Regions from separate parts of the Paenibacillus sp. ACRSA genome, predicted to be linked through region 1. Evidence: riboswitches for the same ligand, from Rfam matches in the RefSeq annotation. Region 1 holds a riboswitch; each other region holds the start of a gene.
What was found. Region 1 has a riboswitch for thiamine pyrophosphate ahead of MH215_RS15890 (thiamine phosphate synthase). Riboswitches for the same ligand answer to the same signal wherever they lie in the genome.

Region 2: it holds a riboswitch for thiamine pyrophosphate, as region 1 does, so the genes downstream of both, tenA (thiaminase II) here and MH215_RS15890 (thiamine phosphate synthase) in region 1, are expected to answer to the same signal.
Region 3: it holds a riboswitch for thiamine pyrophosphate, as region 1 does, so the genes downstream of both, MH215_RS19870 (ABC transporter substrate-binding protein) here and MH215_RS15890 (thiamine phosphate synthase) in region 1, are expected to answer to the same signal.
Region 4: it holds a riboswitch for thiamine pyrophosphate, as region 1 does, so the genes downstream of both, thiM (hydroxyethylthiazole kinase) here and MH215_RS15890 (thiamine phosphate synthase) in region 1, are expected to answer to the same signal.

What each region holds. Positions count from the first base shown of each region.
Region 1 is NZ_JAKRNP010000005.1:34,448-39,863, reverse strand. Features, by position in the region: gene MH215_RS15910 (ThiF family adenylyltransferase) at 1-335, opposite strand, end outside; gene MH215_RS15905 (thiazole synthase) at 332-1,099, opposite strand; gene thiS (sulfur carrier protein ThiS) at 1,103-1,306, opposite strand; gene thiO (glycine oxidase ThiO) at 1,303-2,535, opposite strand; gene MH215_RS15890 (thiamine phosphate synthase) at 2,555-3,208, opposite strand; TPP riboswitch at 3,429-3,538, opposite strand; gene abc-f (ribosomal protection-like ABC-F family protein) at 3,615-5,165, opposite strand; gene MH215_RS15880 (hypothetical protein) at 5,289-5,416, opposite strand, start outside.
Region 2 is NZ_JAKRNP010000007.1:277,040-282,455, forward strand. Features, by position in the region: gene MH215_RS20655 (iron-containing alcohol dehydrogenase) at 46-1,212, shown strand; TPP riboswitch at 1,521-1,618, shown strand; gene tenA (thiaminase II) at 1,740-2,402, shown strand; gene MH215_RS20665 (ABC transporter ATP-binding protein) at 2,399-3,160, shown strand; gene MH215_RS20670 (ABC transporter permease) at 3,157-3,915, shown strand; gene MH215_RS20675 (ABC transporter substrate-binding protein) at 3,939-4,958, shown strand; gene MH215_RS20680 (helix-turn-helix transcriptional regulator) at 5,137-5,416, opposite strand, start outside.
Region 3 is NZ_JAKRNP010000007.1:103,212-108,627, forward strand. Features, by position in the region: gene MH215_RS19855 (ABC transporter ATP-binding protein) at 1-541, opposite strand, end outside; gene MH215_RS19860 (ABC transporter permease) at 584-1,342, opposite strand; gene MH215_RS19865 (thiamine-binding protein) at 1,342-1,635, opposite strand; gene MH215_RS19870 (ABC transporter substrate-binding protein) at 1,849-2,889, opposite strand; TPP riboswitch at 3,105-3,216, opposite strand; gene MH215_RS19875 (VOC family protein) at 3,374-3,760, opposite strand; gene MH215_RS19880 (DUF2798 domain-containing protein) at 3,988-4,488, shown strand; gene MH215_RS19885 (S1 domain-containing protein) at 4,521-4,706, shown strand; gene serS (serine--tRNA ligase) at 5,002-5,416, shown strand, end outside.
Region 4 is NZ_JAKRNP010000003.1:758,283-763,698, reverse strand. Features, by position in the region: gene thiE (thiamine phosphate synthase) at 1-612, opposite strand, end outside; gene thiD (bifunctional hydroxymethylpyrimidine kinase/phosphomethylpyrimidine kinase) at 612-1,421, opposite strand; gene thiM (hydroxyethylthiazole kinase) at 1,412-2,236, opposite strand; TPP riboswitch at 2,463-2,563, opposite strand; gene MH215_RS12875 (radical SAM/SPASM domain-containing protein) at 3,033-3,908, shown strand; gene MH215_RS12870 (pectate lyase) at 4,259-4,927, shown strand; gene MH215_RS12865 (ECF transporter S component) at 5,405-5,416, shown strand, end outside.

The DNA.
Region 1 (5,416 bases):
ATTACAATTCCCTTAACGGTAACTGTGGAATTAATTGCACTGAGATGCTTTTGTGCGGCTATCGCTTTGGGCATTCTCTCCATTGCATCCTGTTCAATATATAGTTGCTGTCGCTGCAAGTTGCTCCACTCTACATAGTCACGATCTACAATCGTGACATGTCCTACACCGGAACGTACCAGCGTCTCCGCAATACCGGTTCCTAATGCACCTGCACCAACGATCAAAACTTTACCGTTACTTAATTTGCGCTGTCCTTCCTTGCCAAGGGGAGCATAACGCTCTTGTCTGGAATATCGATCTCCTTGGTCAGGTGAACACGTCTCATTCATCATGTATGAATCATTCCTTCCGCCGGACTACTCGCTGCTGCATAACGCTTAACTGGAATCATTCCTGCCTCATATGCCAATCTTCCTGCCTCTACCCCGAGTCTCATGGCCTTCGCCATATCCACAGGATAACGTGACCCAGATACTGCTGTATTCAACAACACAGCGTCTGCTCCCATTTCCATTGCACGAGCAGCATCACTAGGTGATCGAAGTCCAGCATCCACAATCACAGGGACAACCGCCTGTTCAATAATAACTTCGAGGTTGTATGGATTCATGATTCCCTTGCCTGATCCAATTGGTGAAGCCCCAGGCATCACAGCGTGTACGCCAAGTAACTGGAGCCGTTTCGCCAAGATTACATCATCAGATATATAAGGAAGAACCGTAAAGCCTTTATGTAGCAGCATCTCACAGGCTTTATACGTTTCAATCGGGTCTGGTAACAGTGTAATTCCATCGCCAATCACTTCTACTTTTATCATATCACAAAGTCCGGAAGCACGGGCGAGTTCAGCAATCCGAACAGCTTCTTCTGCCGTAGAAGCGCCCGCTGTGTTAGGCAGCAAGGTGTAGCGATCCAAATCTACCATATCGAGAAAATGCCTTTTGTTACGCTCTTCAAGATTAAGGCGTCTCACAGCAAACGTAAGTACCTCTGTGCCTGAGGCTTCAATAGCCTGAGACTGCACCTCTAAATCGTCAAACTTACCTGTACCCAACAATAATCTAGACTGAAAGACATGTTCCCCAATTTTCAACATCACTTAACCCCCTCCTACAAAATGTACAATTTCAACCCGATCCCCATCTTTTAAATGGGTCGTCTCATGATGTTCACGGGTAAGAATCTGGCGATTCAACTCAACAACCACTGTTTTCACATGAAGATCAAATGAGTGCAGCAGTTTATCTACACGGTTCAAACGGTCTTCAATCTCCATTCGTTGACCATTGACTATAATATTCAATGCAAGATCCCCCTTTTAATGAAGCGTTCTGGACGACAACCTTGCACATTCAGCTCCTCAGAAGATTTACCTTCGATAAAATCAGCGAGTAAGCTACCCGTTACAGCGCTTAACAAGATTCCGTTGCGATGATGTCCAAAAGCTGCATACAAACCAGATATGCTCTCACATGCGCCTAGGTAAGGTAATCCATCAGGTGTTGAAGGCCTTACTCCGGCCCATGCCCGTACAAAATAAGCTTCTGCAATGCCAGGCACCCAGCTGGCAGCCCGTTCAAGCAGCTTTTGCAAACCAGCAGCTGTAACATGCAGATCAGATTTCCCCGGTAGAACTGTCGCACCAATCCATACTTCTCCATTGGCTTTAGGCACGATATAAATGTCCTCTGCGTAGACCGTTTTGTCTGGGACAAGTTGTCCAGAATGATCTGAGAACTGTACTGCTGCAATTTCGCCTTTGACAGGTAAGATTGGCAAATGAAGTCCAACCTGCTTCATTAACTCTTCGCCTTGTATACCATTAGCAACAATGACATTTTGACATGTCATCGTTCCAATGGAAGTTTCCACGGCTTGTATTCTGTTTGCATCCACGCGAAGATTAACATGATGGACACCTTCAATAATTCGAGCTCCTAGAGCCTGAGCTGATCTTGCATAAGCTTGAGTCAAATTGACAGGCAGCACGTCACATTCCAACGGTCGATAATAGGCACCATAAATATCTTTGTTCAACCATGGAGATTCTTGTTGTGCCGTAGTACCATCCCACCAAATTTCAGTAGCTAGTGATCGTAGTCTGGGAACTATGGAATCATTACTTAAATCATTTTTAAAACGGATAGGCGTGATAAAACCATTTTGTTGAAATCCAATATGGATCTCACTCAGGGAACTCAGCTGTTCGTACTGCTCATGAAGTAACTGTCTGCTCATTGTTGCCAAGTTCAACATCATTGGCGAAGAAAAATGCTCACTATCTGCTGCAATCATGCCAGCTGCTGCACAAGATGCACCCTCAGCGATCCGTCCACGCTCAATTAGAAGAACATCTTTTCCTCGTGCAGCAAGCTCATAGGCAATCGCACAACCAATCACGCCCCCACCAATCACAATCGTTTCTGCATGAAGCTTTCCGTGGATTCCATCATTGGTTCTACTGCGGGACAAGGTTTTACGCAAATCTCGTTTACTACTTCGGCTCCGAACTCTCGCTCTATCGTTCACCATCTCATCTCCTTGCTCAAGATTAACCTTCCGATTCCACGATCGCCTGTTTTAGTGCACTAACCGCTTGCTTTGGATGCTCGCTCGCCCAGATATGTGATATGACTGCTAAGCCTCTTGCTCCTGCACTGCGAAGATCACGAACATGCTCGATCCCAATGCCACCAATTGCGATTACTGGAACGTTCACTGTAGCGCATACTTCAGCAAGTTGCTTCGGCCCTCTGGGTTTGATTCCTGGTTTACTATTAGAGTTATAGATATGACCGAAAATAACATAGTCTACGCCTTGTTGCTCAGCAGCCTTTGCTTCATCTACAGAATGAACGGACACACCGATGCGAATTCGCTTTCGCATATCTCCTATAGATATCGTGCTTTGAGAAAAATCTGCCTGACCCCAATGCACACCTGCGAACCTTCCACCTTGACCCACTTCATGCACACCATTGACTACAATACGATCATAAGGAACCCCTGATTGATGCAGTTTGTTTGCCCACTCCCTACGCTGTTCAGGTGGCTGTTGCTTTTCCCGAATATGAATATAGTCGACCCATGGCCATATATCCTTCGATACACTTACAAAGTTGTGCAAATCCCCTACGCCTTGAGATATAACATGCAGCTCAAAAGAAGCTGTGACATCGGAGTCATGCTCTACTGTAATTACCAAACGATAACCTCCTCTCTTGACCAATGACATAACAAAAAAAGCCACTCCCGTAGGGGAGTGGCTGCGAAATATATGCTTTGATTCGTTTAATAAAGTGTTGAACGACCACAGAGGTTCTATGTATGCAACGGTTAGCCCCATTGCAGATCTCATAGAAACAACATGCTGTTCTCTCAGAAACAAGCATCTACCTCATTCATGCAGAGTACTGTTTCTAATAAACGAAAACGCGCCACTTCCCTACGCTGGTATGATCCAGATCAGGTGCAAAGGGTCCGGAATCGCATTCTTCCATCTCAGCCGCATCGTGCGGCCCCCCTAGTGTTCATATGAAGTTGTAGCCTATATTACCATAGAGTCCTTTTTTTGTCACCGAAGATTTCTGAATCCTGTTCGGCTACGTAGACTAATTTTTCTCAGACCAAGCTTCAACATCCCAAGTCTTCGTAACCCAATCCTCGTAGAAATCAGGTTCGTGAGATACGAGAAGTACTGTACCCTTAAATTCCTGGAGGGCGCGCTTCAGTTCAGCTTTGGCTGTTACATCAAGGTGATTGGTCGGCTCATCGAACAAAATCCAGTTACTCTCGCGCATTAACAACTTGCACAAACGCACTTTTGCTTGTTCTCCACCACTTAGCATGTTAAGTGGACGAGTAATATGTTCGTTTTTTAATCCACAACGTGCAAGATGTCCCCTAACTTCATTCTGGGTCAGATGCGAAAATTCATTCCATACATCCTCAATTGGAGTGATATTCCCCGCCCGTACCTCCTGCTCAAAATAAGCTGTTTCCAGATAATCTCCCAAAAATGTTTTGCCGCTGATTGGCGGAATTTTACCAAGAATCGTTTTTAGTAGTGTAGATTTACCCACACCGTTACAACCAACGATGGCAATTTTCTCTCCACGTTCAATGGTCATCGTCATTTTAGGTAATAAAGCATGAGAATATCCAATTTCAAAATCAATGCCCTCAAACACCGTTTTACTGCTGGCACGAGCATCTTTGAATTTGAAAGTAGGTTTGGCTGCCTCATCCGGACGATCAATCCGTTCGATTTTACCCAATTGCTTCTCACGGCTCTTCGCACGACCTGACGTAGAAGCACGTGCTTTATTCCGCTGGATGAAGTCTTCCTGCTTTTTGATGTACTCCTGTTGCTTCTCATAAGCATCAATATGCTGTGCTTTCTGCATATCGGCCATCTCAAGAAACTTGTTATAGTTCGCTGCATATCTTGTTAACTTGGCAAATTCCAAGTGATAGATCACATTAACTACTTCGTTCATGAACTCTGTATCATGGGAAATCAAAATAAAACTATACGGGTAATCCTTCAAATACCGGGTCAGCCATTCAATATGCTCTACATCCAGATAGTTCGTAGGTTCATCGAGTAGTAGCGCTGTAGGCTTCTCCAAGAGAAGCTTAGCTAGGAGCACCTTGGTACGTTGGCCCCCACTTAGTGAAGCAACGTCACGATCAAGTCCAATGACGGACAGACCCAGACCGTTAGCCATCTCTTCTACCTTCACATCGATCAAATAAAAATCGCCCTGCTCCAACTGTTCTTGGATGTCGCCCATTTCTTCAAGCAACTGTTCCAATTGCTCAGGGTCAGCATCAGCCATCTGATCTGTAATTGCCATCATTTCTTTTTCCAATTCAAGCAGTGGCAAGAATGCATCCTTCAGCACATCCCGGATTGTCTTGCCTGGCGTTAGTTTGGTATGCTGATCCAAATATCCGTAACGAACTTTAGGTGTCCATTCAACTTTGCCACTATCTTTAAGCAATTTTCCGGTCAAAATATTCATAAGCGTGGATTTGCCTACACCATTTGCTCCAACAAGACCTACTCGCTCACCTGAAAGTAAACGAAAGGATACATTTTTAAATAACGTGCGATCTCCAAAATTGTGACTCACGTTCTCAACTGACAATAAGCTCATAAGATGAGGTTGCTCCTATCTATTTGACATTACTTGATCACTAATTTAGACATTGTACCAAAGACCTATTCTAGCACGTACCTGTCTTTTCTGAAAGTAATGTCTTCTTGCAAACTTTTTCACTTATGAAGCTTGCCCGCTGACATAACAATTACGCTCAAAATAACCTTGTGCAGCAGCTTGTTTTCCGTCACCAAAAACCTCTTCTGCTCTATAACCATAGTTACATGTAGACGGATAGTAATATTTAA
Region 2 (5,416 bases), on a different contig from region 1:
CTAGGCAATGTAACCAATACATCTGCTAGAGGAGGACATAATAACATGAATAGATTTACAATTCCACGAGATATTTATTACGGAGAAAATGCACTAGATATATTGAAAACGCTGAAAGGTCAGAAGGCTGCTTTAGTCATTGGTGGAGGTTCGATCAAAAAACAAGGTCATTTAGAAAAGATCACACAATTGCTGAACCAAGCAGGTATGGAAACGTTACTGATTGAAGGTATTAATACGGAACCTACCGTGGCTATGGTTCAATCTGGCGCAGCGCAAATGAGAACGTTTGAACCGGATTGGGTGATTGGTATAGGTGGAGGCTCACCTATGGATGCTGCAAAAGCAATGTGGATTTTCTATGAGTATCCAGAACTAACATTTGAACAAGCTGCTGTTCCGTTTTCATTGCCAGAACTGCGAACCAAAGCAAGATTCATTGGCATACCGACAACCAGTGGAACCGCAGCAGAAATCTCAAACCTTTCTGTCATTACGGACGAACAAACAGGGATTAAATATCCTTTGGCGGACTTTGGGTTAACTCCAGATATCGCGATTATTGATCCTGTTTTAGTTACTCATATGCCGCAACATATGATTGCTTACAGTGGTATGGATGCAGTGACGCATAGCATTGAAGCGTATGTGGCTAAACCACGTACGATTTTTACGGATGCACTCGCGATTGAAGCAGCTGAAGCACTGAAGGATCACTTGCTTGCTTCCTTTCAAGGCGATCTGGCTTCCAGGGAGGAAGTTCATTACGCTCAAGCTATGGCCGGTATGTCCTTTGCTAATGCAGTCTTAGGGAATGTACACAGTCTGGCACATAAGAGTGGTCCGATCTTCAATATCCCTCACGGATTAGCGAATGCAATCTACTTGCCCTATGTAATCCAGTTTAACCGGAAAGTCGTAGAAGATCGTTATGCTAACCTTGCAACTCGATTGAATTTGAAGGGGAATAATGCCCAGGAACTAACGGATTCTTTAGTGGAGTGGGTGCGTAAAGTTAACCGTGATATGGGACTTCCTGCTACATTACAAGAATTCGGGATTGAAGAAGACGTATTCCGGAATCATGTAGAAGCCATGGCAGACAATGCAATGAAAGATCCATGTACAGGGACAAATCCACGAGAAACGTCTGCTGAACAAATGAGAAAATTGTATGAATCCGCCTATTATGGCGTAGATGTTAACTTCTAAGTCAGATTCTATTACGATTTGAAATCCAATAAAACATATGAAGCCTAGCCGATCTATAAAATTGGTTAGGCTTCAAGTATGTACGTCCAGATACAGATTTCGTCAATCGCTGGGGAATTTCTAATCTCTCAAAAATCCATCAGGTTCCGAAAAAAAGATTCTCTATACGTAACGGATCGACATGAAAAGTAAGACATCTATAAAGAGTTACTGCAAAGCGCCTTGACGATGTATATAGCCATTGATATACTGATCGAATAGTTAGATAATTTGTTTTCAGTGGTTTAAGAAACATAATAATTACATATAACCGTTTGCGAGGGAGCCTTAACCGGCTGAGAGGGTGTAAAACCGACCTTACCTGATTTGGATAATGCCAACGTAGGAATGCAACGATGAAATGCTGTTATTTGGGTTGCCCGTGGGCATTCCAAACTATAGTTTATTTATCTGCGAAACGTCCTATGGATGTTTCGCTTTTTTTGTTGTTGGAAAAAGGGGAATTACATTACGAATTGGAGGAACAAATGTTGACTATATCAGAGCGATTATATAAGGCAGCACAGCCTGTGTGGAAGGAATGTCACGAGCATCCCTTTGTGAAAGGGATTGGAGATGGCTCCTTAACAATTGAACAATTTCGATACTATTTGCTCCAAGATTACTTATACCTGTACGATTACGCCCGTGTATTTGCGCTAGGCATCGTCAAGTCGAAGGATCCCAAAGTCATGCAGCTTTTAAGCAAAAGTGTTGATAACATTCTGAATGGTGAAATGAAAATCCATCGTTCTTATATGGAGCGGTTAGGAATCACGGAAGATCAAGTTTTTCAGGTGAAACCTTCACTGAAAAATGTAGCCTACACTAACTATATGCTCGCTGTTTCACATGCAGGTGGCATAGCAGAAGTGCTCGTATCCATCCTGGCTTGCTCATGGAGCTACGCTGAAATTGGTCAAGTGCTTGCTCAAGCGCCAGGTGCAGCTGATCATGCTTTCTACGGGGAATGGATCACAGGTTATGCTTCCCCTGAATACCATAGCAGCAATCAGGCATTAGTTGAATTAACGGACAAGCTATTAGAGGGCTGTAGCGAGGAAGCATATCAACGGATGGAGGATATTTTCGTGATGTGCAGTCGCTTTGAGCTTGATTTTTGGGAGATGTCCTGGAGGCTGGAGTCTTGAGTTCACTGACGTTTCAGAATGTGTCCTATCAATATGATGCTGAACCTATAGACATAATAGACAACCTGTCTTTTACAATTGAGGCAGGATCATTTCACAGTATTGTTGGCGCCTCGGGCTGTGGTAAAAGCACGATTTTCCATCTCATTAACGGCCTACTTAGGCCAAAATCTGGTTCAATACGGATTGATGGGGCTCCGATCGGGGAAAAAAAGCATTACTGCGGCTATATGCCACAAAAAGACCTGTTGTTCCCTTGGAGAACAGTAGGAGAGAATCTTGGATTGCCTTTGGAGATTATCGGAGGTTACACCAAGGCTGAGTGCAAGGAGCTTATTGCTGACGCACTTCATAATGTAGGCTTAGATCATTGTCATAACAAGATGCCTCACGAACTTTCAGGCGGCATGCGCCAACGAGCTGCATTTGCCCGTACAATGCTCACGGGATCCGATTTGTTATTGCTGGATGAGCCGTTCTCTGCGCTGGATTTTCTAACCGGCATTACAATGCAAGAGTGGTTGCTTGATCAGTGGGAACAGCACAAGAAAACAATTATCTTTATTACTCATAACGTGGACGAAGCCTTATTTCTTTCGCAAAGAATACTAGCTGTGACGAGTGCCCCGATAAACCATTTAACAACGATTGATATACCTAACGGGTACCACCATTCAAGAGAATCTCTTGCTTCACCAGAAATATCTGCATTGCGTAACGAACTGATTCAATCGTTAAGGACGAATGTAATCTTATGAAAAAATCATCTTACACTCATAATCTTCCTGCCCTAATCGTTCTATTTGCTCTGCTGATGGTCTGGCAACTGGGAGCAATGAATTTGAACGCTGCTTATATTTTGCCTAGCCCGGTTCAAATATTTGAAAAAATGTGGGAGCTTCGCGAACCCTTATTTACCGTTCATTTGCCCGCGACTTTGCTAATTACGAGCATTGGTCTTGTATTATCCATCGTATTAGGCGTTGCACTAGCGATCCTTATGGACGTAAGTGTGTTGATGCGTAAGTGTCTATATCCCATCGTTGTAGGTTCACAGACGATCCCGACCACGGCCATTGCTCCACTATTTGTTCTATGGTTTGGGTATGGCATATGGAGCAAGGTACTCGTGTCCGTTTTAATAACCTTTTTCCCAATTACAATTACGGTATACGATGGTTTACGCAGTACCCGTATGGATATGAAGAAGCTTCTAATTACATATGGTGCCACTCCGTGGGAAATTTTCCTGAAACTCAAAATCCCTTATGCACTGCCTTATTTCTTCTCAGCTATCAAAATGGCAATTCCGATTAGTGTCATTGGGGCAGCGATTGGAGAATGGCTGGGTGCACAGAGTGGGCTGGGATATTTTTCGCGTCGAATGATGACGCAGCTTGACGGTGCGGGAGTGTTTGCACCCATTGTATTGTTATCCGTTGTTGCTATGGGTTCGGTTGCCGTAATCACACTGTTAGAGTGTCGTTTCGTTCGCTGGCGTGGGGAGTCATAAATAGATATGGAGGAAAGAAATTCATGAGAAAAACAAGAGCCATTCTTACAATGATACTGATCTTACTCGTGTTTAGCGCATGTACTAATCAGAATACATCTTCATCTACGACTAGCTCATCTACACAGAAATTACAAGAAGTTAATGTGGTGCTGGATTGGTATCCAAACGCCTTGCATGCGTTTCTCTATGTAGCGATAGATAAAGGGTACTTCGAGCAAGAAGGATTGAAGGTAAACCTGCAATTCCCGTCTAACAGCAATGATGCAATTTCACTTGTAGCAGCTGGAAAAGCAGATATTGGCTTGTATTATCAACAGGATGTCATCATCACAAGAGCGAATCAGAACGTGCCTGTCAAATCAATCGGTGCGGTTGTGCAGTCTCCGCTAAATGCCATCATTTCTTTAGCAGAGAAGAACATAACTTCTCCCAAAGATCTAAAGGGCAAAACGATTGGTTACTCAGGAACAGAATTATCTGAGGCTCTCATTCGTAGTGTCATGAAACATGATGGTTCGGATAGCAGTGATGTTAAAATGGTCGATGTCGGCTTTGAACTTATGAGTTCAATGACCACGCGTAATGTGGACGCCACAATCGGTGGCTTGATTAATCATGAGGTACCCCAACTTCAGGAGGAAGGCTTCAATGTGAATTGGTTTACATTGGAGAAATATGGGGTTCCGTCATACTATGAAGGTGTTTTTGTTGCTAACGATACAACAATTAATTCTGAATCGGACATGCTGGCTAAATTTCTACATGCTTCAAAAAAAGGATTTGAGGATGTAAAGGCCAATCCAGAGGCTGCATTACAAATCTTATTAGATCATCAGAATGCAGAGAATTTTCCGTTATCTGAAAATGTTGAACGTCAGAGTTTAGATATCCTTCTTCCTTTAATGGAGAATGATAACGCTGAATTCCTCAGTCAGGATGATTCCCGCTGGCAGGAAAATATAGATTGGCTAGAGTCGGAGGGGCTAATTGAGATAAAACCTACATTAGACGATGTTCGTGCAGTCATTCCGTATGAATAGTAGTATCTCAAAACTCTCTCCATTATTTGATTGTATGTCTTCTTGCAAACGCAAACGAACGACCTTTTTACTAATTTAGAATCAAGTAGGATTCATTCAAACGGAGTATACTACCAATATTATTCTATACGACATAAGCACCGGCCTTCTTAGGCCGGTGCTTATTTAACTTTTCCAATTATTGCGTAACCGTCATTTTCTCTGCGAGTTGAGCCAGGCGTTCAGACGAGCCATCCTGCAGATCGGGCGTAAATGCATGCAGGAACTGCCCGCTTCCGTTTTGGACTGGTAAGACGAGCGTTGACAGGTTCAGCAGTCCCACCTGTGGATGCGTAATCGCTTGCGGGTGTTTGCTGGTGCAACGAACCTCATAGTTCTCCCACATCGTTGAAAACTCGGGGCTATTCTCCGTCATTTCCGTGATGAATTCCGAATACCAAGTATCTTCGAGATTCTGG
Region 3 (5,416 bases), on a different contig from region 1:
GATAAGCACGTTCGAATCCAGCTAGACCAACACTTGCCAACCAATTGCGTGCTTCAGCAATTGCTTCTGTCCGAGGTAGAGTTGTCTTCGATACTTCGCCAGCTAATACCACATTATCTTCAATCGTCCGCCAGGGCAGTAGAGCGGGTTGTTGCGGCATGTAGCTAATTTTGCCACGTTGTCCGGTAACGTCCTGCCCTTGCATGAGAATTCGTCCAGCCTGCGGCTTGAGCAAACCGCCAATGATATGAAAAAGAGTACTTTTGCCACAGCCGGATGGACCGACAATGGCTACAAATTCGCCTTGCCCAACCGTTAGGGACAGGTCATCCAATACGGAGAGTGTTTTGCGTCGCTCACGATATGAGGCATGAACCTGCGTAACCTCAAGTGCTGGAGAGGCCTGGGTAATCCCTCTTGGTATTAATGTAGAATCAGACTGTTGAATTGTTGTCTGTGTCGTAGAATTTTCATTGGTTACACGTTCATTCGTTAGGTTATCGGTAAGGTAATCGTTCAGTTTATTCTGTTCGTCTCTCATCCCGGTTTCACATCCTTGCCACGAGGTTTTCCAGTGCCATTATTATCGTTTTTGTGGCCGCCAGCGCACGAGTAGCTTCTCAAGCAGTGCAATCAGCAGGAAGAGCAACAGACTGAGCGCCACAATAATCATAATGGCTACAAATAGTCGATCCGTTCGATATGCAGACTTCTGTAACATCATATAGTATCCGATGCCCTTATCTGCTCCGATCCATTCGGCAATAATGGCACCCATCACACTATATGTAGCGGCTATTTTAATTCCAGAAAAGACAGAAGGCAGCGCGTGCGGAAGCTCCAGTTTCCAGAATAGCTGTCCACGTTTGGCGCCAGCCATACGCATATAGTTCATCATCATGGCATCTGTACGGGTTAATCCATCCATGGCGGCAACGGCAACAGGGAAGAAACAGACCAGAATGATGGTAATTAATTTGGGCAGCAATCCGAATCCGAACCAGATCAGCAAGAGCGGTGCTAACGCGATGGTTGGAATGTTCTGGCTTAGTATAAGCAAAGGATAGAGCGCGGACTTTAAAAATGGGATCAGGTGAAGCACCATGGCAATCAGCAGTCCCACCAACGTTCCTGCGGCGAATCCGATGAGTGTTAACTGGATCGTCGCCCATGCATGCATACCAAGTCGATCCGCCTGTGAAGCTGCTTCACGAGCAATGTCTGAAGGTGCAGGTAGCATCCACTTTTCAATATGAAATAGCGAGACGGCTCCTTGCCATATCGCAATAAAGAGAATAACCGCCACGAGGGGCGGCCATACGCTTTTGAAGTAGGCGTGCATTAGCGATATTTCTCCGTTAGTTTATCCATGCTGAAGCCGGCACCGCCGCTATGGGCGATTTTGATCTGGGAGATGATGCTTGGGCTACCAGCGTCCACAAGTGCTTCATGCATTTTGCGAACAACGTCCAGCAGTTCCTCCAGCTCACCTTCCATCGTTGTTTCTAGAGGGTTGACCTGATATTTCACACCAGATTGTTGAATGACTTCAATCGCGCGATCTACATACGGGTATGAGTCCTCACCATTTGGCGTCTTCGGGATAACTTGAATACTGAGTAATGTGCTTGCCATGGAGTTCACGGCTCCTTTCGAGTTGGGTTGTATAAGTTGAATCAGCTTTACACTTAACACTCCGATTGCAGTACCCTCTTACTATCACTGTTATCCCCGGATTTCATGAATAAATTTTAAATGGAGTAAATCCGGGGATAAAGGTGAGCGCTCCGCTTCTCCAGATGGGTTCTGCACTCTTCGTTTGTGTAAAAAGTTCAACTTAAACAATAATTATTGGGGTAAGAAATCGTTCGTATATGCCTTGCTCACATCGATTTGTTCATCCAGCAGTTTTTTGCTGTACATCCAGTCCGTATAGTTCTGCCATACTTCCTGTTTCTGTTCGCCCCAGCGTGGTGCATCGTCTGTGTATTTCGGGCTAAGCCACTTCTGGCTTGCAAGCACAAGGTCTTTATCGAGATCCGGTACGGCTTTGATCAGAATATTAGCGGCGTCTTCGGGATGATCAATCGCATATTGGTATCCTTCGGACGTGGCTTTCATGAACGCTTTAACCAGTTCAGGATCGTTCTCAATCGTGGTTTCATTTGTTACCAATACAGGTGTGTAATAGTCGAGTGCTTCGGAGTAGTCTTTGACATACAACATGTCGATCGGCTCTCCGCGAAGCTCAGCCTCAATCCCAGTCCATGCATAGAAAATCCAGGCAAAATCGATATCGCGTTTCACGGCGGTGAAGAAGTCGGCATCACCCATGTTAATGTTTTTCACTTTGGACACGTCAGCGCCTTCGCCCTCCATAATGGATTGCATTACCGCTTCCTCTACTGGGGAGCCCCAGCCTCCATAGGTTTTACCTTCGAAGTCTTTAGGGGATTTAATGTTCCGATCCGTCGGGGCTGCAAATCCGGATGTATTATGTTGAATAACGGCAGCAATCGAGACGAGCGGTACACCTTGGGTACGCGCCTGAGTTACACTTTCCTGATAACTTACGCCAAAAGGAACCTCATTCGAAGCGACCATCGTGTCAGCGCCGCCAGCACCAGGTTGCACGATCTCCACGTTTAAGCCCTCGGCTTCGTAAAATCCTTGATCTACCGCTGCATATAAGCCGGTATGGTTCGTATTCGGTGTCCAGTCCAGTACAACTTTAACATCCCGGAGTGCTGCGTTATCACCTTCACTATTGTTCTCGGTGTTGGTATCTCCGTTAGATTGGGCAGGGCCAGCTTCCTTGCTTCCGCAAGCCGTGATTGCAATCAAGGTTACGCATAGGAGCAACAAGCCGATCGTTTTACGCCATCTCATCTTCATTCTCTCCTTCATGTTGTCCGCCTAAATGGCGAGGGTTCTCCTTGGCTTCATATCCAAGCATCGTGCATAAATCAACAGAATTATACCGGCTATGATCTGGATGTCGTTTTTTTATGTAACGTGATATGCAAAAGAACATAAAAAAAGCGCCCCGGATTCCGGGACGCGTGCAGGCGTTAGAGAAGTAGCGCGCAGCGATATAGCTGGGCCTATTCGATATACTCCGATTCCTACGCTGGCATGATCCAGATCAGGTCTAAGGGTTAGTATCTTGTGGGATACACTCTCAGCCGGCCAATTCCGACTCCCCTGGGAAACTATGAAGTTAAGGGTATTACTAGGTGTAATTATAGGACAGCGGGCAGAACGTGTCCAGTCATGAACTGGAATATCCGATGATGGATCTTACGAAGTGGATCTAAGCTATCATAGATGCTACCTGTGCGCCAATCGGGATCATTAATAGATCCGTTTACCTTTAACGCTGGAAGAATTCAATCCATTCCTTCTCTGGGCCATAGATGAAGAAGTAACGATAACCGTTCGGTAGGGTGATAATCTCTCCATCAATAAATTCGGCCTCCGTCGCTCGTATACGCTGATATTCAGCATCAAGATCCTCCACATGAATCGCAAAATGATGCACAGTTCCTTCGGAGGGAAGTTTGTCGCTATATCCCTGAATGAGCTCGATTTCAGTTTCATCACTGCCATTGAATCCGAGGAAAGCAAGTTGGATGACACCATTGGTATGGGTAACGCGGTCTTTCAGCTCAAGCCCAACGATTTCGGTATAGAAACGAAGCGTGGTCTCCAGATCACGGACAGCGATACCGATGTGGTCGATACGTTTTTGAAAGCTCATTGTACAGTAATCCTCCTAACTGATTCGTGAATATGGTTTACATTTTAAGGAGTATCATAGGGGTATAAATCCGGGTTGTCAAATAGGGAAAATGAGTTTATGTAGATGAAATGTTCTATATTTCAATATAAACATAAAGGTATATTATCAACGTTCACAAAGTGTTCACTTATGTGACCCTATTCCTCATCTTTATAATTGTCCAAGTAGAAGAGAGGATGAGAGAATTGCCAACAACAAAGAAAGAACATACGTATTTTGGATTGATGATGTGCACAGGAATGGTAGTCGTTATGATGACTTTCAATTTACTGTATAACGGATTAATGGGGAGTATGTCTCCGCTAGAGATTTTATTTCAGTTTGTTCTATGTTTTATTGTAGCTTTTGTGGTGGAAAGCTTTATCGTTGGGCCGGTGGCTCAGAAAATTGCCTTTGCATTGCCATTCAACAAATCGAATAAGGTGATTGGTATTTTGACGATTTCCGTATGTATGGTTGTGGGGATGGTTCTGATGATGTCGATGTATGGAATGCTTACGGCGTATCTTGCCAATCAATTGAACGGAAAGTCTCTCGTAGAAACGTATCTTCACACCATACTGCGGAACTTTAGTCTAGCGCTACCGTTACAGTTGCTTATCATTGGGCCGCTCGTTCGATATATATTCGGTAAATTCCTAAAAGCTAAAGGGAATGTGGCTCCCTTTGTTAATACAGAAGCTTAATTGGAAAATAGAGGAGAAAAGTGTTAATATTTTTGCCATCAAGAATATTAACAGGTGGTGAAGAAACTGGTCGAATTCGATACTCGAACGTCACAATGCACGGCATGTCAATTGATGATCGCAAGACATTTCTGGATGTAACAACAGATGAGAAGATGATCGAGACATCCGTTCAGGGTATAGATCGGGATAATAATGTGGTTTATAAGTATGACTGAATATAAAATCGTTATCCTTCTTTATCACTTGCATTTAAACGATACTTTTGTATATACTGATAAACAACAATTACAGATCGGAACATGCCGTTGAAGAGCATCCAACTCGGAGGTGTTTTCGCCAGGGGAGCGATATTTCCCCAAGTTAACCGGAACCGCCCGTTATCGCGGACCAAGCGGCTGGAGCAGTGAACGAACTGTTTCGGCAAGTTGGGTGGCACCGCGAGCAGAGCGCTCCTCGTCCCAAGGGATGAGGGCGCTCTTTGTATTTTTACAGCCAAAGGAGACGGTGACCATGCTTGAAATGAAGTGGATCAGAGCGCATGCAGAAGAGGTGCAAGCGGCGGCAAATGGAAAGAAAATCAATATTAACATTCAAGAACTGTTAGAGCGAGACGAGGAACGCAGAGCGTTATTGCAGGAAACCGAAGAAGGTCGCAGGGTGCGTAACGCGTTGTCGGCGGATATTGGCAGAATGATGCAAGCAGGTCAGCGTGAGCAGGCAGAGGGGCTGCGTAACGAGGTAAAACAACGGAATGAGCAGTTGGAACAGCTCAAAGTTAAGCTTGAAGCGATCCAAGCAGAAGTTACGCGTATGCAATGGCTCGTACCCAATGTTGTATCGCCAGACACACCTGTAGGTACTTCGGATGCGGACAATGTAGAGCTACGCCGTGTGGGTGAAGTCCCGACATTTGAGTATAGCATGA
Region 4 (5,416 bases), on a different contig from region 1:
GTCGGCCGCGCCCGCAATGGCGGAGATGACGGCTACGCCGTCGGCTCCAGCCGCCATCACGGCGGCCGTGGTATCGGGCGTAATGCCGCCGATACCCACCACCGGAACTGCGATGCCTGCGGCGCGCAGTTCCGCAACCCCTGCGGGGCCCAGCACAGCATGGGCATCCGCTTTGGAGCGCGTCGGGTACATTGGCCCGACGCCAAGATAGTCGGCGCCCGCCTGCACCGCACGGCGGGCTTCCTCCACGGAGTGGGCGGATACGCCAAGCATCCGCCCAGCTCCAATGCGGGCGCGTACCAGCGCCGCGTCCGCATCGTCTTGGCCGACATGTACGCCGTCGGCCTCCACAGCTACAGCCAGCTCCACATCATCGTTCACGATGAACGGAATCCCGTGCTGGCTGCACACCTCGCGAAGCTGCCATGCCAGAGCCAGGCGGGCTTCGCCAATCAGGGCACCAGTTCCTTTTTCCCGGAACTGGAACAGCGTAATGCCGCCAGCAATCGCCTGGCGCAGCACCTCCACAGGGTCTTGCGTGGTATTCACGCTGCCCATCACCAAATACACCTGCATTGCGCGTCGCACCGCGTCTGCATTCAGCTCATGCATCACTGCTCACCTCGCTGCCTGCGCTGATACGCAAAATGATTCGTCGGCCCATGTCCAGCTCCAATGCCGAGCTCATCTTCTATGGCTGCCTGAATAAATGCTCGCGCAGTCGTAACGGCAGCCAGAACGGATGAACCCTTCGCTAGTTCAGCTGTAATGGCAGCTGAATAGGTACAGCCCGTTCCGTGGGTATGAGGAGTCACGATACGAATATTCTCTAGATAGTGAAAAGACTGCCCATCATAGAGTACATCGATAATCATACCACCCGTATCATGGCCGCCCTTGATCAGGGCATACGTGGAACCCATCTGCACAAGACGTCGGGCTGCCTCTTCCCGATCACTTAAATTTCGAATGGCCATGCCTGTTAACAGTTCAGCTTCAGGGATGTTTGGCGTGGTGATCTGTGCATGCGGGATCAGCTCCGTAATCAGTGTCTGAATAGCCTGTTGCTGAAGCAGCGGGGCACCGCCCTGAGCTACCATAACGGGATCGATGACCAGATTAGACCATTCATAATGGCGCCATTTCTCGGCAACCAATTGAATAATTTCTGTACTGTAGAGCATGCCTGTTTTTACTGCATTTGGCTTGAAATCAGCGCCGGTCGAATCGAGCTGTTGGGCTATGCCTTCATACGAAATGGGAAACACACCTTGAACGCCCGTCGTGTTCTGCGCCGCAATGGCAGTGATCACGGTCATGCCGTATACATCAAGTTCCTGAAAGGTTTTGAGATCGGCTTGAATCCCAGCGCCGCCGCCATTATCTGATCCAGCAATCGTTAGAGCCTGAGCTATACGCATGGTGTATCTCCACCTCCATTGCTGTGGCGAATAAGAGCACGCTGCTGTAGTTCCAACGGGGATACATGGTCGAGTTGGTTCAACAGCTCGATCTGGAAACTGCCGGGGCCCTGGCTCTCCGTACGATCTGCAGCAATCTCAGCGGCAACGCCGTAGAAGGCGAGGGCTTCTACAACGCTATCCAGAAGCTCCTTGTCATCAGTTGCCACAGCTGCAAATGCACCAATCACAGCACTGAGCAGACATCCCGCACCTGTGACCTGAGTTAAGAAGACATGACCGTTACTTACCAGATAGGTCTGATGTCCATTCGTAATGACATCTTCGCGACCTGTGATCACAACGATACAGTTTAACTGTTGAGCTGCCCGCTCGGCTATTCCGATACGATCTCCTTCACCTTGTCCAGCATCTACACCTTTGCTATTCCAATGCTCACCAATTACATTAGCGACTTCTGCCACATTGCCACGCAAGATCGTGAGACGTAGCTCACGAACGAGCATTTGCACCTGCTCAGAGCGATAGGATGTCGCACCAGCACCAACAGGATCAAGCACGACAGGCACTTGATGGGTGTTGGCAGATATACCAGCGAGCAGGATGGACTGCACAACATCTTTATTAAGTGTGCCAATGTTGAGGACGACCGCGCCGGACATTTTCGCAACATCGGCAACCTCCTCGTGTGCATAAGCCATAAAAGGTGATGCTCCAAGTGCAAGCAAGCCATTGGCTACAAAGGGAGCTACTACAATGTTGGTGATATTGTGCACTAACGGATTCTGAGTGCGTATACGTTCCAAGTAAGACATCTGTGTTCCTCCTTAAATTCATTTTCATAACTTACTAGCATTTCCCAGAATTACATGTAGGCCAAGCGCCTGAGATATGCTATATTCTGACCTGCGATGACTCATTTTTTATCCTAAAAATGCAAAAAGCCCCGCCCATTTCCGGAGAAATGAGTGGGGCTGTAGATTCAATTCGCAATTGGTTTTCATCATCCATATTCTGTATGATGAAACGCATTATGTTTATTGAAAGGCCGCTCCACTTCCCTCCGCTGGTATGATCCAGATCAGGTTCAAAGGGTCCGAAAGTTCATTCGTCTCAGCCGTTAGGCTCCCCCAGTGCATTGCTATATTCAGTTATAAGAGGTTGTTCCAAAAGTCCAATTTTGATTACGAATGATGCCATTAGCATCATCAGCATCGAATATGGGATTCAGCCGAAATAAGTGGGATGCTTACGAAGTTTGTTTCCTTCGGAAACAATGTAGTTGCTCACGTAGCTATATCTACGCTCCGCTACTCCATTTCTAGCTTCATCCCATCTTCTTGGTACTGAAAACCGTACTTTTTGAACAGGTATTTATAGCTCCAGCATATATCACATGCAAGTCAGATGTAAAGAAGGGATGTGCCAGATGTTTGCTTTGGCCGAGCAGCAGGAATCTGATTTGAAACGTTGTTGTTCCCTACTTCCTAACCCGATATAATAGAGGTTGTTCCAAAAGAACACTTTGATCGCGCACTAGTGAAAGTGTTATCGTTATATCACGAAATGAAGGTGGGACGCTCTCCCTCCGGAGAAGAATGGGGATCCGAGTTGAAAACATTCAAGAAAGTCTACATCGAAATTACAAGCATCTGTAACTTGGCGTGCAGCTTCTGTCCGCAGACCAAGCGTGCCAAAAATTTCATTGACCCTGACGTCTTTAATAATATACTGGATCAGATTAAGCCACATACCAAACACATATATCTTCACGTCAAAGGTGAGCCGTTACTGCATCCCAAAATCGATCTGCTGCTGGATTCTGCACACGAGAAAGGGTTCAAGGTTAATATTACGACCAATGGTACGCTGCTGCCCAAGACACAACATAAGCTGCTAGGCAAGCCAGCGTTACGTCAGATGAACTTTTCCTTGCACAGCTTCGACGGACATGAAGGCTCGACAGACCGTGAAGGATATTTGAATAACATATTGACCTTTGTTCGTGAAGCGGTGAAACATAATGTTATTATTTCATTCCGACTATGGAACCTGACACAAGATAACTTCACGAATGCTCAGATGAACCGAAACCGGGAAACGCTTGAAGTATTGGAGCGAGAGTTTGACTTGGATTTTCGGATCGAAGAAAAGGTTTTACCAGGTAGCGGTGTCAAAATCGCTCCGAATGTATACCTCAATCAAGATCATGAATTCCAGTGGCCAAGCTTGGATGCACCAGAGGATGACGGCAAAGGCTTCTGTCACGCACTTCGTAGTCAGGCTGCTGTATTAGTGGATGGCACGGTTGTACCGTGTTGCCTGGATGGCGAAGGTGTAATTAACTTAGGCAACGTACATGAGAAGTCCTTCTCAGAGATCGTTGATGGGGAACGAGCCAACAATTTAGTATATGGATTTTCCAAGCGGGAAGCTGTTGAAGAGTTGTGCCGCAAATGTGGGTATCGCCAGCGGTTTGGAGCATAGTTAGCATCGTTAGACATAACAAATATTCAATTGAGATCACGTTATCTGGTTACAGATGGCGTGATTTTTTGCTGTTTTTGCACAATATTCATGTGTTCATCTGCCCTAAATAGAGCATATATGAAGTTCAGAATAGCATACTGCTCGGATAACCCAGCGTACAAAATGTGCTGATAAGGGAGGCTCCAAGGCGAATACCAAGACATATCATCTAATGATTATTCTCGTTACATTCCTTATTTGGTAGGATCAGGATACGTTCCAAGCAGAGGTGCACATCTGGGGGAACCGTGAGGACAAGCTTAAGCTTATGCGCCACCAATTCATATGAATAGAGGAGGACATGTTCGATGAAAAAATTGTTAACGGTGTTATTGTCGGTTGGTCTGGTCGCTTCCGTATTTGGGGCAATCCCTGCGTCTGCTGCTCCCGAGATTGTGAAGACAACCATCATTGTAGAGAAAGGCAAGACGTATGATGGAAAAGGGAAAAGCGTCGCTGCCGATCCGAATACACTTGGTGATGGCAGTCAGAAGGAAAATCAAAAGCCTATCTTTCGCCTTGAGGCAGGCGCCACATTGAAGAACGTAGTCATTGAAGCTCCAGCAGCTGATGGCGTGCACTGTTATGGAAGCTGTAACATTGAGAATGTCACCTGGAAGGATGTTGGAGAGGATGCATTGACCTTGAAATCATCAGGAACGGTGAACATTACGGGTGGAGCAGCTTACAAAGCATATGACAAAGTATTTCAGATGAATGCATCCGGAACTATTAACATCAAAAATTTCAGAGCAGATGATATTGGCAAGCTCGTTCGTCAAAATGGAGGCACCTCGTATGCCGTGACCATGAATGTAGATAATTCGAACATTTCCAATGTGAAGGATTCCATTTTGCGAACAGACAGCGGCAGTACGAAGGGGAAAATAACGAACACCAGATATTCGAAGGTACCTACGTTATTCAAAGGGTTCTCTTCAGGCAATACAAGTCAATCAGGGAATACGCAGTATTAATGCAGTGTACAGATAAAAGGCATCCCGCGGGATGCCTTTTATGCGACCAGTAATTAACTGACTCTCTCGTGAAAAGGTATAAAGTCATCGTATTTATATAGCATTGCCATAATAACCCAGATGGTGTACATTAGAGGCAATGAAATAAGTGAACCGGGTGCTCAATGAAGTTGGGCTGAGAGGGTGGCCTTATGCCGCTGACCGTATCTGATCTGGGTAATGCCAGCGTAGAGAACATAGAATCACAGTGAACAAGACGTTGAAAATAGCGTAATGAGTATCATTTCGAAGCTAGTGTGAGTCCGATCACGTAATGAAATGCACTTGTTATATTTTTGGTATATTGTCTACTGCTGATCACCATGACGATACGTAGGTCTGCCTGGAAACCGGGGAGGCTTTTTTTGTGTTCTACCAATCTAGGACGAGGAGTTTTCGGACACGCCCTAAACAAGACAAAGGAAGGAAGTTGTTTATATGGGAAATGCA